2 regions of the Pannonibacter sp. Q-1 genome follow, and region 1 is predicted to be linked to the other one. Evidence: riboswitches for the same ligand, from Rfam matches in the RefSeq annotation. Region 1 holds a riboswitch; the other holds the start of a gene.
The links. Region 1 has a riboswitch for cobalamin ahead of ACVNHC_RS18495 (DUF1636 family protein). Riboswitches for the same ligand answer to the same signal wherever they lie in the genome.

Region 2: it holds a riboswitch for cobalamin, as region 1 does, so the genes downstream of both, nrdH (glutaredoxin-like protein NrdH) here and ACVNHC_RS18495 (DUF1636 family protein) in region 1, are expected to answer to the same signal.

Annotation. Positions count from the first base shown of each region.
Region 1 is NZ_JBSXNB010000006.1:307,577-315,274, forward strand. Features, by position in the region: gene ACVNHC_RS18480 (MFS transporter) at 1-941, shown strand, start outside; gene ACVNHC_RS18485 (NAD(P)-dependent oxidoreductase) at 1,324-2,682, shown strand; gene preA (NAD-dependent dihydropyrimidine dehydrogenase subunit PreA) at 2,711-4,021, shown strand; cobalamin riboswitch at 4,340-4,556, shown strand; gene ACVNHC_RS18495 (DUF1636 family protein) at 4,592-5,044, shown strand; gene ACVNHC_RS18500 (ABC transporter ATP-binding protein) at 5,041-5,808, shown strand; gene ACVNHC_RS18505 (ABC transporter substrate-binding protein) at 5,819-6,760, shown strand; gene ACVNHC_RS18510 (FecCD family ABC transporter permease) at 6,738-7,698, shown strand, end outside.
Region 2 is NZ_JBSXNB010000005.1:104,079-111,776, forward strand. Features, by position in the region: gene cbiE (precorrin-6y C5,15-methyltransferase (decarboxylating) subunit CbiE) at 1-244, shown strand, start outside; gene cobM (precorrin-4 C(11)-methyltransferase) at 244-1,008, shown strand; gene nrdF (class 1b ribonucleoside-diphosphate reductase subunit beta) at 1,092-2,066, opposite strand; gene nrdE (class 1b ribonucleoside-diphosphate reductase subunit alpha) at 2,196-4,400, opposite strand; gene nrdI (class Ib ribonucleoside-diphosphate reductase assembly flavoprotein NrdI) at 4,394-4,792, opposite strand; gene nrdH (glutaredoxin-like protein NrdH) at 4,815-5,036, opposite strand; cobalamin riboswitch at 5,327-5,541, opposite strand; gene ACVNHC_RS15425 (pseudoazurin) at 5,613-6,074, opposite strand; gene ACVNHC_RS15430 (ABC transporter ATP-binding protein) at 6,071-6,874, opposite strand; gene ACVNHC_RS15435 (FecCD family ABC transporter permease) at 6,871-7,698, opposite strand, start outside.

The DNA of each region.
Region 1 (7,698 bases):
TGCTCGCAATGAGTTTCGCCAATGCGCTGCCGGCGTATGTCTTGTCGTGGCTCATTCTCGGCGTTGCGGGTGCCTGCATGCTGACAACTGCGGCCCAGATCGCCGCCACTGAGGCGGCGGGCGAAAAGGCGCGAAGGGCGCTTGCTGTGCTGGTTATCGCTGGTGGATTGACCTCAACAATCACCTGGCCACTGACGGCCTACCTGCAAGCGCAATTGGGATGGCGATTGACGCTGCTCGTCTATGCTGGCCTCATGCTGTTTGTTTGCGCACCCTTGCACGCGGCCTTGCTGGTTCGCAAACCGAAGGAAAAGCGCAAGTCCGAAGCCGGAAGTGATCATGGCCACATCGACCGAACACGCTTTGCACTTCTGTCAGCTAGTTTCGCTGCAAACGGCTTCTTCACCTGGGGCTTTGCACTCACCATCATCGTTCTTTTTGAAGCTCGTGGGCTCGACTCTGCCAATGCATTGACTGCTGCCGCCTTCATCGGGATCGCCCAGTGGGCAGGACGCATGGCTGATCTCGCAGGCGGCCAGCGATGGTCCGGACTTGCCGTGGGGCTGCTTGGCTTTGCCCTGTTCCCCCTCAGCTTCGTCATTCTTCTGCTGGTCAATGGCTTCATTGGAGCCATGATGTTTGCGGCACTGTACGGACTTGCCAGCGGGATCACTGCTGTAACCCGCGCTACGATACCCCTGCAGATTTTCCCGGTCAGCGCCTATGCTCGCGCCTCGTCACTGTTGGCTACGCCGCTCAATGTCTCGTTTGCCGCCGCACCTCCCATATTCGCAGCCATCATGACCAAGGCGGGGTCCGCAGCAGCCCTTTGGATAGCGTTCGCCATCTCTGTCTTTGCCTTTGGCACTTTCTTTGCCCTAGCCATGGTGGAGCGCGAAAGATCCAAACCACAAGAGGACGACAGCTTTCGGGCAACGTAAAGTTTCCAGCAGATGGCAGGAGTAGGGTCATTTGCTGACTCGCGGCCCCAAGCTAACGCCTCACCGGATGCAGCGAGACGGTGTGGATGCCATGATCAAGTCATGGCAGGACGGAAACGGAGAGGTTTGACCGGTTCGATTGCCCGAAGACCGGTTCTCCCGGCCGGATGAAGCCGGAACGGCGGTTGATTGGAGAACTGTCACCCCAAATCATTTCAATCAGTTAGCACCTGCAAAAAACATGATTATCATCTTCATATAATTGATCTTTCGAAAAATATTTGACTGTTTGGACAAATTTTCCTTCAATGGGAGCGGATAAGCCTGTTCGCAAAAAGAAACGGGCGCCGAACATAGATCGCCACCTTCCGGAGATCCTCCCATGACTGAGACCAGATCTGGTCCGGACATTGCGCCTGCGCGCCTTCCGGCTGACCAGTATGCACAGAACTTCTGTGACCTGCACCCGCGCCTCGATCCGCATGAGGCAAGGGTGGAGAGTGACCGCTGCTACTTCTGCTATGACGCGCCTTGCGTGAATGCCTGCCCGACCAGCATCGACATTCCCCTGTTCATCCGCCAGATCTCGACCGGCAACGACACCGGCGCGGCGCGGACGATCTTTGCGCAGAATATCCTTGGCGGCATGTGCGCCCGCGTCTGCCCGACGGAGACCCTGTGCGAGCAGGCCTGCGTGCGCAACGAGGCCGAAGCCAAGCCGGTGAAGATCGGTGAGCTGCAGCGCTTTGCCACCGACCATTACATGGAAACCCACGCCGCCACGCCCTTCACCCGCGCCCCCGAAACCGGCAAGCGCGTGGCCGTTGTCGGCGCGGGCCCGGCGGGCCTGTCCTGTGCCCACCGCCTTGCCGTGCATGGCCATGCGGTGACGCTCTATGATGCCCGGCCCAAGGCGGGCGGGCTCAATGAATATGGCATCGCCGCCTACAAATCCGTCGATGACTTTGCCGCGCGCGAGGTGGATTTCATCCTCTCCATCGGCGGCATCACCGTGGAGCATGGCAAGGTGCTGGGCGAGGACCTCTCCCTTTCCGCCCTGACGAAGGACTTCGACGCCGTGTTCCTCGGCATCGGCCTTGCCGGCGTCAATGGCCTGTCCGTTCCCGGCGAGGAGCTGGAGGGCGTGGTGGATGCGGTCGCCTATATCGCGGAGCTGCGGCAGGCGAAGGATCTTTCCACCCTGCCCGTCGGCCGGCGCGTGGTGGTGATCGGCGGCGGCATGACGGCGGTGGACATTGCCGTGCAGAGCAAGCTGCTGGGTGCCGAAGAGGTGACCATCGCCTACCGGCGCGGCAAGGAACACATGAACGCCAGCCCCTATGAGCAGGACCTCGCCCAGACCAATGGCGTGCGCATCCTGCACTGGGCAGCCCCCAAGGCGATGCACGGGGAAAGCGGCAAGCTGACCGGCATCGAGCTGGAACGCACCCGGCTCGACAACTCGGGCAAGCTGGTGATGACCGGCGAGACCTTCAGCCTTGAGGCCGACATGGTGTTCAAGGCCGTGGGCCAGAAGCTCAACCCGGCCGGGCTGAACGGTTCGGCGGCGGCGCTGACCCTCGACAAGGGCCGCATCGTCACGGACGCCACCCGCGCAACCACCATGGCCAAAGTCTGGGCCGGCGGCGACTGCATCGCTGGCGGGGAAGACCTGACCGTGGCCGCCGTCGAGGACGGCAAGGTTGCCGCAGAAGCCATCCATCAGGCGCTCAGCGCCTGAGCCAGCCGTTCTTTCCGGAGATCCCGTCATGGTTGATCTGAGATCTGATTTCGTCGGCATCAAGTCGCCCAACCCGTTCTGGCTCGCCTCTGCGCCGCCGACGGACAAGGAATACAACGTGGTGCGCGCCTACAAGGCGGGCTGGGGCGGCGTCGTGTGGAAGACGCTGGGCGAGGACCCGAATGTGGTCAACGTCAACGGCCCGCGCTATGGCGCCATTCACGGCAAGGACCGCCAGCTCATCGGCCTCAACAACATCGAGCTGATCACTGACAGGCCGCTTGAGGTGAACCTGCAGGAAATCAAGCGCGTCAAGCGCGACTGGAAGGACCGCGCCCTTGTCGTGTCCCTGATGGTGCCCTGCGAGGAACCCAACTGGGCCGCGATCCTCAAGCGCGTGGAAGAAACAGAGGCCGATGGCGTGGAGCTGAACTTCGGCTGCCCGCATGGCATGAGCGAGCGCGGCATGGGCTCGGCGGTCGGCCAGGTGCCGGAATATATCGAGATGGTCACCCGCTGGGCCAAGAAGCACACCCGCATGCCGGTGATCGTCAAGCTGACGCCCAACATCACCGATGTGCGCAAGCCCGCACAGGCCGCCAAGCGCGGCGGAGCGGATGCGGTGTCGCTGATCAACACCATCAACTCCATCGTGGGTGTCGATCTCGACCGCATGGCACCAACGCCGACGATTGACGGCAAGGGCTCCCACGGGGGCTATTGCGGCCCGGCGGTGAAGCCGATTGCCCTCAACATGGTGGCGGAAATCGCCCGCGATCCGGAAACCTATGGCCTGCCCATTTCCGGCATCGGCGGGGTTACCACATGGCGCGATGCGGCGGAGTTCATTGCGCTGGGTGCCGGCAACGTGCAGGTCTGTACCGCCGCCATGACCTATGGCTTCAAGATCGTCGAGGAGATGATCGAGGGCCTGAAGGACTGGATGGGCGAGGCCGGCTACGAGCGGATATCGGACTTCTCCGGCCGCGCGGTGCCCAATGTCACCGACTGGCGCTACCTCAACCTCAACTACATCGCCAAGGCGAAGATCGACGAGGACCTCTGCATCAAGTGCGGCCGCTGCCACATCGCCTGCGAGGACACCTCGCATCAGGCGATCACCAGCATGGTGGACGGGGTGCGCAAGTTCGAAGTGATCGACGAAGAATGCGTCGGCTGCAATCTCTGCGTCTCGGTCTGCCCGGTGGAAAATTGCATCACCATGGAACCAATGGCCACCGGAACCGTTGATCCACGGACGGGCCGTTCCGTCTCTGGGGACTATGCCAACTGGACGACACATCCGAACAACCCCAGCGCCCGCATCGCCGCCGAGTGATTAAGCCCCCGGAGAGCTTTGCTCAACGGAAACTGTTCAAGCACTGCGGCGCCTGAGCGTTCCAAGTCTTGATGCGTCAGCATCTTAAGACTTGGCGTAAAGGCACAGCCTTTTGGCGGCATCCCTGCCCCCGGGATACCGTCCACCCCAGCTCGATGAGAGGCGACTCCCCCGGCTGCCGGCATAGGCAGCCGGGGATTTTTTTATCCAGTCGCAGCTCTCATGTTGTAATGTTATCTTATTACATATATCACTGCCGCCGTATGAAGACCCATCCTGAATCTATGACGATGGAGCTTGACAGGAAGGACGGCGGCTTTGATCATCTGCGGCGATGGTTCCCGGCTGGCAAAGCCTTGGCCGGGTGAAAAGGGAACACGGTACGGTGTAGCCAACAGGCGCCAAGTCCGTGACTGCCCCCGCAACTGTAGGCGGCGAGCGACCCCGGGTGATCCACTGTTCCACCGAGGAACGGGAAGGACCGGGCAAGCGGCGACCCGCAAGTCAGGAGACCTGCCATCACAGCAGACCTCAAACCGCCGGGCGGGGTGTCCCGGAAGGAGCATAGCCATGACCATTCAGGGACCGGCCTTGGCCGGAACACCTGTGCCTGCGCCCGTGCAGGCGATTCCTGACAAGGAAGGGGCACCCCCCTCCCATCATCTCACCATCTGCGTCACCTGCCGTGACACGCAAACCGGCGAACGGCCCGGCCAGAGCCTTGGCACCGCTCTTGCCGCTGCGCTGCGGCAGGACACGCATTGGGCCGTTTCCGGCGTTGAATGCATGGCCGCCTGCAGCCAGCCCTGCGCTGTCGCACTGACGTCGCCGGGCAAGACCGGATGGCTGTTCGGCAACCTGACGCTGGACGACGTGCCGGATATCACCGCTTTCGCCCGCCAGTATCACGGCCTTGCCGATGGCTGGAGCAAGGCCTCCGAGCGTCCGGGCCGGATGGCGAAGACGGCGCTGGCCCGCATTCCCGCACCCGGCCGCACAACCGCCTTCGAGCCTGCCGCGTGAGCGCGCCGTTCTTCGAGGCTGACACTCTCGGCTGGGGGCCGCGCGGACGCCCTGCCCTCCTCTCCGGGATCAGCTTCACCGTCAATCAGGGTGAGATGCTGGCCATTTGCGGTGCCAATGGTGCGGGCAAGTCGTCGCTGCTGCGGCTGCTGTACCGCTTCCACAAACCGCAGACCGGCGATGTGCGGCTGGAAGGCACGAGCCTGTGGGCCATGTCGAGCCGTGACACGGCCCGCCGCATTGCCGTGGTGCTGCAGGAGCAGCCGACGGATTTTGCCCTCACCGTGCGCCAGATCGTCAGCCTCGGCCGCCTGCCGCATCAGCGCGGACTGGCTTCGGCCGGAGCGCGTGACGGCGAGGTGGTGGAGCATGCCCTGGCCCGGCTGCATCTGACGGCGCTGAGCGAACGGTCCTTCGGCACGCTGTCCGGCGGGGAGCGCCAGCGCGTGCTGGTGGCCCGTGCGCTGGCGCAGGAACCGCGCCTGCTCATCCTTGATGAGCCGACGAACCATCTCGACATCCGCCACCAGCTGGAGCTGATGGCGCTTTTACGCGGCCTGCCGCTGACGGTGATCACCACCCTGCATGACCTGACGCTGGCCGCCGAACATGCCGACCGGGTGCTGCTGCTCGCCAACGGCACCGTGCTCGCCATGGACACGCCGGAAGCGGCGCTGACCGAAGCCAATATCGCCGGGGCCTTCTCCGTCCGTTCGCGGATCGATACCTCCGGCCACTCCCCCCGTTTTTCCTTTCACTTGTGAGATCTGACCGATGCGTATAGCCCTTGCTCTCGCCGCCCTTCTGGCCACAACCGCCAGCGCCTTCGCCTATCCGGTGACGGTGAAAAGCTGCAACCGCGATGTCACCTTTGACGCTGCCCCCACACGCGCCGTCTCCAATGACGTGAACCTCACCGAAATGATGCTGGTGCTGGGCCTGACGGATCACATGGCCGGCTACACCGGCGTGTCCGGCTGGAAGACGCTGGACCCGGAAATGCGCGAAGGCGTGAAGGAACTGCCGGAACTTGCCGAAAAATACCCCACCAAGGAAGTGCTGCTGGGTGCAGAGGCGGACTTCTATTTCGCGGGCTGGAACTACGGCATGAAGGTGGGCGGAGAAGTGACGCCGGACACCCTCGCCCCCTTCGGCATCAAGGTCTATGAGCTGACCGAAAGCTGCATCCACATCGGCCCCAAGGAGAAGATCTCCATGGCCGACATGTACAACGATCTGTTGAACCTCGGGACGATCTTCGGCGTCGAGGACAAGGCCAAGGCGCTGGTCGCCGGTTACGAGGCAAAGCTTGCCGAAGTGACGGCCAGGGTGAAGGAGCCGGGCAAGGAGCCGCTGCGCGTCTTCGTCTATGACAGCGGCGAGGACACGCCCTTCACCGCAGGCCGCTACGCCATGCCCACCGCCCTCATCGAGGCCGCAGGCGGGCACAACATCATGGATGATCTCGACAAGAGCTGGGCCACCGTCGCCTGGGAGCCTGTGATCGAGCGCAATCCGGAAGTGGTCGTCATCGTCAACTACGGGCAGGTGACTGCGGAACAGAAGATCGCCTTCATGAAGTCCAACCCGGCCTTCGCCAGCATCGACGCCGTGAAGAATGGCCGCTTCGTCGTGCTGGAATATGTCGAGGCAACGCCCGGCCCCCGCAACATCCGCGCCGTGGAGAAGCTCGTTGACGGTTTCGCACGCAACTGAGGCCGATGCGCTGACAGGCGCACCGGACCGGCACCGGTCCAGAATCTGGCCGGTGCTGGCCATCGCGGCCCTGTGCTTTGCCCTTCTGGCCACGGCGGTGATTGCCGCCCTGGCCGTGGGTGCCGTCGCCGTGCCGCCCGCGGATGTCGCAGGTATCCTTCTTTCGAAGATCTTCCCCGGATCGGTGGAGAAGACCTGGAGCGCCGCGCGCGAGGCCATCGTCTGGGATGTGCGCTTTCCCCGTGCGCTGCTGGCTGCCCTTGTCGGCGCGGGCCTTGCCATGACCGGTGCCGCCCTGCAATCGGTCACCCGCAACCAGCTGGCGGACCCGCACCTGCTCGGCATTTCTTCGGGCGCTGCCTTCGGCGCCATTCTGGCGCTGCTGCATACCGGGCTGTTTCTCGGAATGCTGACCGTGCCGCTGCTCGCCTTCTTCGGTGCGCTGGGGGCAACGGCCATCGTGCTCTGCGTGGTGCGGATCACGCGGGCCGGATCGCCCGATCGGCTGGTGCTGGCAGGCGTTGCCGTGTCCTTCGTCATCATGGCCTGCGCCAACATCCTGATCTTCCTGGCTGACCCCAAGGCCACCCATACGGTGGTGTTCTGGATGCTGGGCGGGCTGGGCCTTGCCCAGTGGAGCCACCTGCTCTACCCGCTGGCCGTGCTCCTGCCCTGCGGGATCTGGCTGTGGCTGAAGGCGGGCCAACTGAACGCCATTACGCTGGGAGACGAGACGGCAGCAACGCTCGGCATCCCCGTCAACCGGCTGCGGCTGTCGGTGTTTGTCGCCGGTGCGCTCATCACCGGTGTGTCGGTCGCCTTCTCCGGCATCATCGGCTTCGTCGGCCTGATGATGCCGCATCTGGTGCGGCTGGTGGCGGGCGGCGACAATGCCCGCGTCCTGCCGCTGTCCGCACTGGCAGGCGCCCTGTTCCTGA
Region 2 (7,698 bases), on a different contig from region 1:
CATGGAAACGGTCATCGAACGGCTGAAGCCGGGCGGCCGGCTTGTGGCCAATGCGGTGACGACAGAGATGGAAGCGGTGCTTCTTGCCCTGCATGCCCGCAACGGCGGCTCGCTGACGCGCATTGAAATCGCCCGCGCCTCACCCATCGGCTCGATGCACGGCTGGCGGCCGGCCATGCCCGTCACCCAATGGAGCTGGACGAAGCCGGGTGCGGCTGCAGACCCAATCAAAGAGGAAGAATGATGAAGGTCCATTTTATCGGCGCAGGTCCGGGCGCGGCTGATCTGATCACTGTCCGGGGCCGCTGCCTGATCGAAAGCTGCCCGGTCTGCCTTTATGCCGGGTCTCTCGTCTCGCAAGAGCTGCTGGCCTTCTGCCCGGAAGGTGCGCGGATCATCGACACGGCGCCGCTGTCGCTGGACGAGATCGAGGCCGAGTTCCTGCGTGCCTCTCAAAACGGGCAGGATGTTGCCCGCCTGCACTCAGGTGACCTCTCGGTCTGGAGCGCGGTGGCCGAGCAGATCCGGCGGCTGGACCGGCTGGGCATCGGCTATACGATGACGCCGGGCGTGCCTGCCTTCGCGGCGGCGGCGGCGGCGCTCGGGCGCGAGCTGACGATCCCGGCCGAGGCCCAGAGCCTTGTGCTGACCCGCGTGTCAGGCCGGGCCTCGCCCATGCCGGAGGGGGAAACGCTGGACCGGTTTGGCGCCACCGGCGCGACACTGGCAATCCACCTCGCCATCCATGCGCTCGATAGGGTGGTGGCGGAGCTGATCCCGCTCTATGGCGCAGATTGCCCGGTTGCCATCGTCGTCAAGGCGTCCTGGCCGGACGAGCGGATCGTCTCCGGCACGCTGGCGGATATCTGCGCGAAAGTGGCCGAAAACCCGATCGAGCGCACGGCACTGATCTTTGTGGGCCACGGGCTTGGCGCCAAGGAGTTCCGCGAAAGCGCGCTCTATGACCCCGGCTATCAGCGCCGCTTCAGGGGCCGGGAAGGCTTGTGACGCCGCAAGCCGCAGCTTGAAAAAGATCAGGGCCTCACGCGGCAGCGTAAGGCCCTGCAATCATCCAAGCCTCTGGCCGGGGCTCAGAAATCCCAGTCTTCGTCTTCCGTCGCCACGGCCTTGCCGATGACATAGGACGAGCCGGAGCCGGAGAAGAAGTCATGGTTCTCGTCGGCATTCGGCGAGAGGGCCGAGAGGATCGCCGGGTTCACCTTGCAGGCTTCCGCCGGGAACAGGGCCTCATAGCCCAGGTTCATCAGCGCCTTGTTGGCGTTGTAATGCAGGAACTTCTTCACGTCCTCGGTCAGGCCCGCACCGTCGTAAAGCTCTTCGGTGTAGCGGGTCTCGTTGTCGTAAAGCTCCAGCAGCAGGTCAAAGGCGAAGTCCTTGATCTCCTGACGGCGGGCTTCCGGCTCCCGGTCCAGCGCGCGCTGGAACTTGTAGCCGATGTAATAGCCATGCACCGCTTCGTCGCGGATGATCAGGCGGATGAGGTCCGCGGTGTTGGTCAGTCTGGCGCGGCTCGACCAGTACATCGGCAGATAGAAGCCCGAGTAGAACAGGAAGCTCTCGAGGAAGACCGAGGCAATCTTCTTCTTCAGCGGATCGCCGCTCCCGTATTGCTCCATGATCAGCGCGGATTTGCGCTGCAGGAACTCGTTCTCCTCCGACCAGCGGTAGGCCTCGTCCACGTCCGGCGTCAGGCACAGGGTGGAGAAGATGGAGGAATAGGAGCGCGCATGCACCGCTTCCATGAAGGAGATGTTCGACAGAACCGCCTCTTCATGCTGGGTGACGGCATCTTCCATCAGCGTCACCGCGCCGACGCCATTCTGGATCGTGTCCAGCAGGGTGAGGCCGGTGAAGACGCGGATGGTCAGGCGCTGCTCTTCCGGGCGAAGGGTGGCCCAGGACTGGATGTCGTTGGACAGCGGAACTTTCTCCGGCAGCCAGAAATTGCCGGTCAGGCGGTTCCAGACTTCCAGATCCTTGTCGTCCTCGATGCGGTTCCAGTTGATGGCGCGCACGCGGGAGGCGGGCTTGATGTGCATGTTCATGATGCTTTCTCCACGGACCGGAGGCTTATACCAGCACTCGACGAGCTTGCCTCATTGAGTGCTGGTCAAGCCCTTGCGGCGCTTGAGCATTTTCAAGGCGTGATGCGTCAGCATCTCAGAGCCTTGGTATTAGAGAGTGCAGGACACGCAGCCCTGAACCTGCGTGCCGTCCAGAGCCATCTGGCGCAGGCGGATGTAATAGATGGTCTTGATGCCCTGCTTCCAGGCGTAGATCTGCGCCCGGTTGATGTCGCGGGTGGTGGCCGTGTCGCGGAAGAACAGCGTCAGCGACAGGCCCTGATCCACGTGCTGGGTGGCCGCGGCATAGGTGTCGATGATCTTCTCCGGCCCGATCTCGTAGGCATCCTGATAATAGTCGAGGTTCTCGTTCGACATGTAGGGCGCCGGATAATAGACGCGGCCGATCTTGCCTTCCTTGCGGATCTCGATCTTCGACACGATCGGATGGATCGAGGAGGTCGAGTGGTTGATGTAGGAGATCGAGCCGGTGGGCGGCACGGCCTGCAGGTTTTGGTTATAGAGCCCACCTGCCATCACCTCGGCCTTGAGGGCGCGCCAGTCGTCCTGCGTCGGGATATGGATCCCGGCATCAGCGAAAAGCTGCGCCACGCGCTCCGTCTTCGGTGCCCAGACCTGATCCGTGTACTTGTCGAAATATTCGCCGGAAGCATACTTGGACTTCTCGAAGCCCTTGAAGCTGCGGCCCTTTTCAACAGCCAGGCGGTTCGACGCACGGATGGCGTGATAGGTCACGGCGTAGAAGTAAATGTTGGTGAAGTCGATGCCTTCTTCCGAGCCGTAGAAAATGCGCTCGCGGGCGAGATAGCCGTGCAGGTTCATCTGGCCAAGGCCGATGGCATGGCTCTCCGCATTGCCGCGGGCGATGGAGGGCACGGAGGTGATGTTGCTCATCTCGGCAACCGCCGTCAGGGCGCGGATGGAGGTTTCGACCGTGCGGCCGAAATCATCCGAATCCATCGTTTTGGCGATGTTCAGCGAGCCGAGATTGCAGGAAATGTCCTTGCCGAGGTGCGAATAGGACAGATCCTCCTCATAGAGGCTCGCCTCGCTCACCTGCAGGATTTCCGAGCACAGGTTGCTCATGGAAATGCGGCCGGCAATCGGGTTGGCGCGGTTCACCGTGTCCTCGAACATGAGGTAGGGATAGCCGCTCTCGAACTGGATCTCGGCGATGATCTGGAAGAACTCGCGGGCCTTGATCTTGGACTTGCGGATGCGCGCGTCCTCGACCATCTCGCGGTACTTTTCCGTCACCGAAATCTCGGAGAAGGGCACACCATAGACCCGCTCCACGTCATAGGGCGAGAACAGGTACATGTCCTCGTTGTTGCGGGCGAGCTCGAAGGTGATGTCCGGCACGACGACACCCAGCGACAGGGTCTTGATGCGGATCTTCTCGTCCGCATTCTCGCGCTTGGTGTCGAGGAAGCGCATGATGTCCGGGTGGTGGGCGTTGAGATAGACCGCGCCCGCGCCCTGACGGGCACCCAGCTGGTTGGCATAGGAGAAGCTGTCTTCCAGCAGCTTCATCACCGGAATGACGCCGGAAGACTGGTTCTCGATGTGCTTGATGGGCGCGCCCGATTCGCGCAGGTTCGTCAGGCACAGGGCCACGCCGCCGCCGCGCTTGGACAGCTGCAGCGCCGAGTTGATCGACCGGCCGATGGACTCCATGTTGTCTTCGATGCGCAGCAGGAAGCAGGACACCAGCTCGCCACGGCTCTTCTTGCCCGCGTTGAGGAAGGTCGGCGTTGCCGGCTGGAAGCGGCCGGTGATGATCTCTTCCATCATCGCCATGGCCAGGGCTTCGTCGCCGCGCGCCAGCGCCAGCGCCACCATGCAGACGCGGTCCTCGTAACGCTCCAGATAGCGCTTACCGTCAAACGTCTTCAGCGTGTAGGACGTGTAATACTTGAAGGCGCCAAGGAAGGTCGGAAAGCGGAACTTCTTTGCATAGGCTGCGTCAAATAGGTCGCGCACGAACTCGAAGGAATACTGCGCCAGAACCTCGGGCTCGTAGTAGCCTTCGGTAACCAGATAATCGAGCTTCTCCTTCAGGTTATGGAAGAAGACTGTGTTCTGGTTCACATGCGAGAGGAAATACTGGCGCGCGGCCTCGCGGTCCTTCTCGAACTGGATCTTCCCCTCATCATCATAGAGGTTCAGCATCGCGTTCAGCGCGTGATAGTCCAGCGCCGTGGACTGGCGGGCATTGCTGCCGCCGGAAGCCGGGGCAACGGCTGCGGAGTGGGTCTTTGCGCCCGCGTCCTGCGGGGAATCCGTGTCTAGCATGTCCAAAACCGTTCCAGTCCGAGGGTGACGTTCTCGACATCCTCCGCCGTGCCCAGAAGCTCGAACCTGTAGAGGAACGGCACGTTGCACTTGGCGGAAATGATGTTGCCGGCGATGGCATAGCCTTCGCCGAAATTGGTGTTGCCCGCTGCGATGACGCCGCGGATGAGCTTGCGGTTCTGCTCCTCGTTGAGAAAGCGGATCACCGGTTTCGGCACCGCGCCCTTCGCCGTGCCGCCGCCATAGGTCGGCGTCACCAGCACGAAGGGCTCGCTCACGAGGGGCACGGGCGCGCTGGCGTCCACGGGCAGGCGGATGGCGTCAGTCCCGAGCTTCTCGACGAAGCGGCGGGTGTTTTCCGACGTGCTGGAAAAATAGACGAGCCTGCCCATGGTGCATGCGCCCTTCAGTGGTTCAGCCGAGGCCGCCGATCAGGTCCGGACGGAAACCGGCCCAGTGGTTTTCACCGGCGACAACCACCGGCACCTGACGGTAGCCAAGGCCGGTCACGTAGTCATAGGCCGCCGTGTCTTCGGAAATGTCCACCAGCGTGTAGTCGATGCCCTTGCGCTCCAGGGCGCGGGTGGTGGCATTGCACTGGACGCAGGCGGGCTTGCTGTAGACGGTGACGGTCATCGGTCGATCCTCATATGACGGACGTGACAAAGGGTTCGGCCACGCTTCTGCGCAGCCGGAGGCAGATAAAAACTCAAGGACAATTCCCGCGCTGCGGCACCCGGAGCAATCCGGTGGAGCGGAGGAAAACGGGCCGCAGGTGACTACCCGGGCGGAAACTCGAAAACGGCTCTCTTGATCATGCCTGCACCCCGAAGCACTGCTGCCGAAGCAGATGGCACGGACCAGAGGGAGCGGACAGCCCGGCAGAGCCGGACATGAACTGACCACACCCCTCCGGCACCCCGCCGGTGGACGTTACGCTCAAGGCAGGTCTCCTGGCTCACGGGTCATCACGCCGCCCCGCCTTCCCAAGCCTTGCGGCCAAGTGGCAGAATGGGACGAACGCTCACCGTTCACAGTTGCGGGGGCAGCCTGGGAATTGCCGGATTTCCGCCGGGTTCACCCTGTTCCCGTCTTAGCTCATCGGCGTTTCCGCCGGAGAACCCTGAACAGGACTCAACATAGCGCAGATTCGATTTTTATCAATCCCTATGTGAGCCGACACAGGATACCCACAACATGTAGTTATCTGGCTCAGAGGCCGGAGCGGGCCAAAATCTCTTCAAAGCGCTTGAGGGAAGCGGGGGGAACGCTTGGATCCGGGAAGCCCTCGGGCCGGGCGGCATCGCCAACCCGAATCACCATCACCATGCCCATGGTATAGTGCGGTGAGCATTTGATGCCATAGAGCCCCGGTTGATCAAAGGTGATGGAAATCTCCTCGTTGATCTTGCCGGTGAAACCGGCAAAGCCCTCGGGCACCATTGTGGCAATGGAAGCGGCATTGTGGCTCTTGTGGCCAACCCGGAAGGTCACCGTATCGCCCGGCGCGATCTGCACGAAATCGGGCTCGAACACCATGGAGCCATGGGCGCCCCGGTTCAGCATCTGGACGTCGACAGTCCCGGCGCGGGTTGCGGCGGTGCTTGCCACGAGCAGGGACTGGGCAGAAACAAAGCTGAGGAAAAGGGTGCGGGCGAGGCTGCGCATCATCATGCTGCGGCTCCTTGAAGCGGGTGTTTGCGGCGGCGGCTGGATGGCCGGGCATACCGGATATGGCACTCGCCCTCCGGTCCTGTTTCCACCGTGGCCTCGACCTTGAAGACCCTGGCCAGAAGATCGGGGGTGAGAATGCTGCCGGGACAGCCCTGCGCAGCGATCCGGCCAGCGTCCATCACGATCAGCCGGTCGCAGAACATGGCCGCGTGATTGAGGTCATGCAGCGCGGCAATGACGCTGAGCCTCTGCGAGCTGACAAGATCCAGCAGGCCGATCTGGTGCTCGATGTCGAGGTGATTGGTGGGTTCATCCAGGATGAGGACCGCCGGCTGCTGTGCCAGGGCACGGGCGATCTGCAGCCGCTGCTTTTCCCCGCAGGAGAGGGTCAGCCATTCCCGTGTCTCGAAATCCTGCATGCCGGCCGACGCGATTGCGTCCGAGACGATGGCATCGTCCTCGCCGGACCATTGCCGCAGAATGCTGAGATGCGGGGTGCGGCCAAGCTCCACGACCTGGCGCGCGGTCAGCCGCTCGGTGGTCTCCGCATGCTGCTCGACCACGGCAATCCGGCGCGCAATGTCACGCCGGGACAAATCCGTCATGGGCGTGCCCATGACGGTCACATGTCCGGACGCGGGCTTGCGCAGCCCCGCGAGCATGGACAGAAGGGTCGATTTCCCCGAGCCGTTCGGTCCGGCAATGCCCAGAAACTCGCCTTCTGCGAGATCAAGGCTGACCTTGTCGTTGATGAGGCGGCCTTGCGCGCGCCATGTCAGGTCATGAGCTGTCAGCATCATCGTGTCACTGGCCTGTGGATCAGGAGAAGGGCAAAGGCAGGCGCTCCGGCAAGGGCGGTCATCACGCCGATGGGCAGCACCTGACCGGGGATCAGGATTCGCGACAGAATGTCGGCAAAGATCATGAACACCGCACCGAGCCAGGCCGAAACCGGCAGCAGCAGCCCATGCCGGACGCCAACCAGAAGCCGGGCGGCATGGGGAATGACCAGTCCGACGAAGCCGATCGACCCGGCTATGCTGACCATGACGGCGGTCATGATGGCCGCCGTGGCGATCAGGATTATGTAGACCCGGCGCACAGGAACCCCGGCAGATGCGGCGGCGTTGGTTCCGAAGGCAAAGGCGTCCAGATGCCTTGCATGAAGCAGGCAGACGAGGAAACCGGCCAGGGCCACCGGCACGGCCAGCCCGGCATCCGGCCAGCGCACGCCCGAAAGATTGCCGAGCAGCCAGAACATGATGCCGCGTGCCTGATCGGCCGTCGCCGACTTGGTGACGATGAAGGATGTGACCGCGTTGAAAAGCTGCGAACAGGCGATACCAGCCAGAATCACGGCGGCACTGCTGCGCCCGGCGAGGACGGCCAGCAGGCTGACCAGGCCGAAGGCCGTGAGCGCACCGGCAAAGGCCCCGAGGGGAAGGGACAGCAGCCCGCCCCCGAGCCCGAGAATGGCAACACTGACCGCACCGGTGGAGGCTCCCGCCGAGATGCCAAGGATGTAGGGGTCGGCCAGGGCATTGCGCAGCAGCGACTGGAGGATTGCCCCGCACAAGGCCAGGGATGCCCCGCAGGCCGCAGCAGCCACGGCACGGGCGACCCG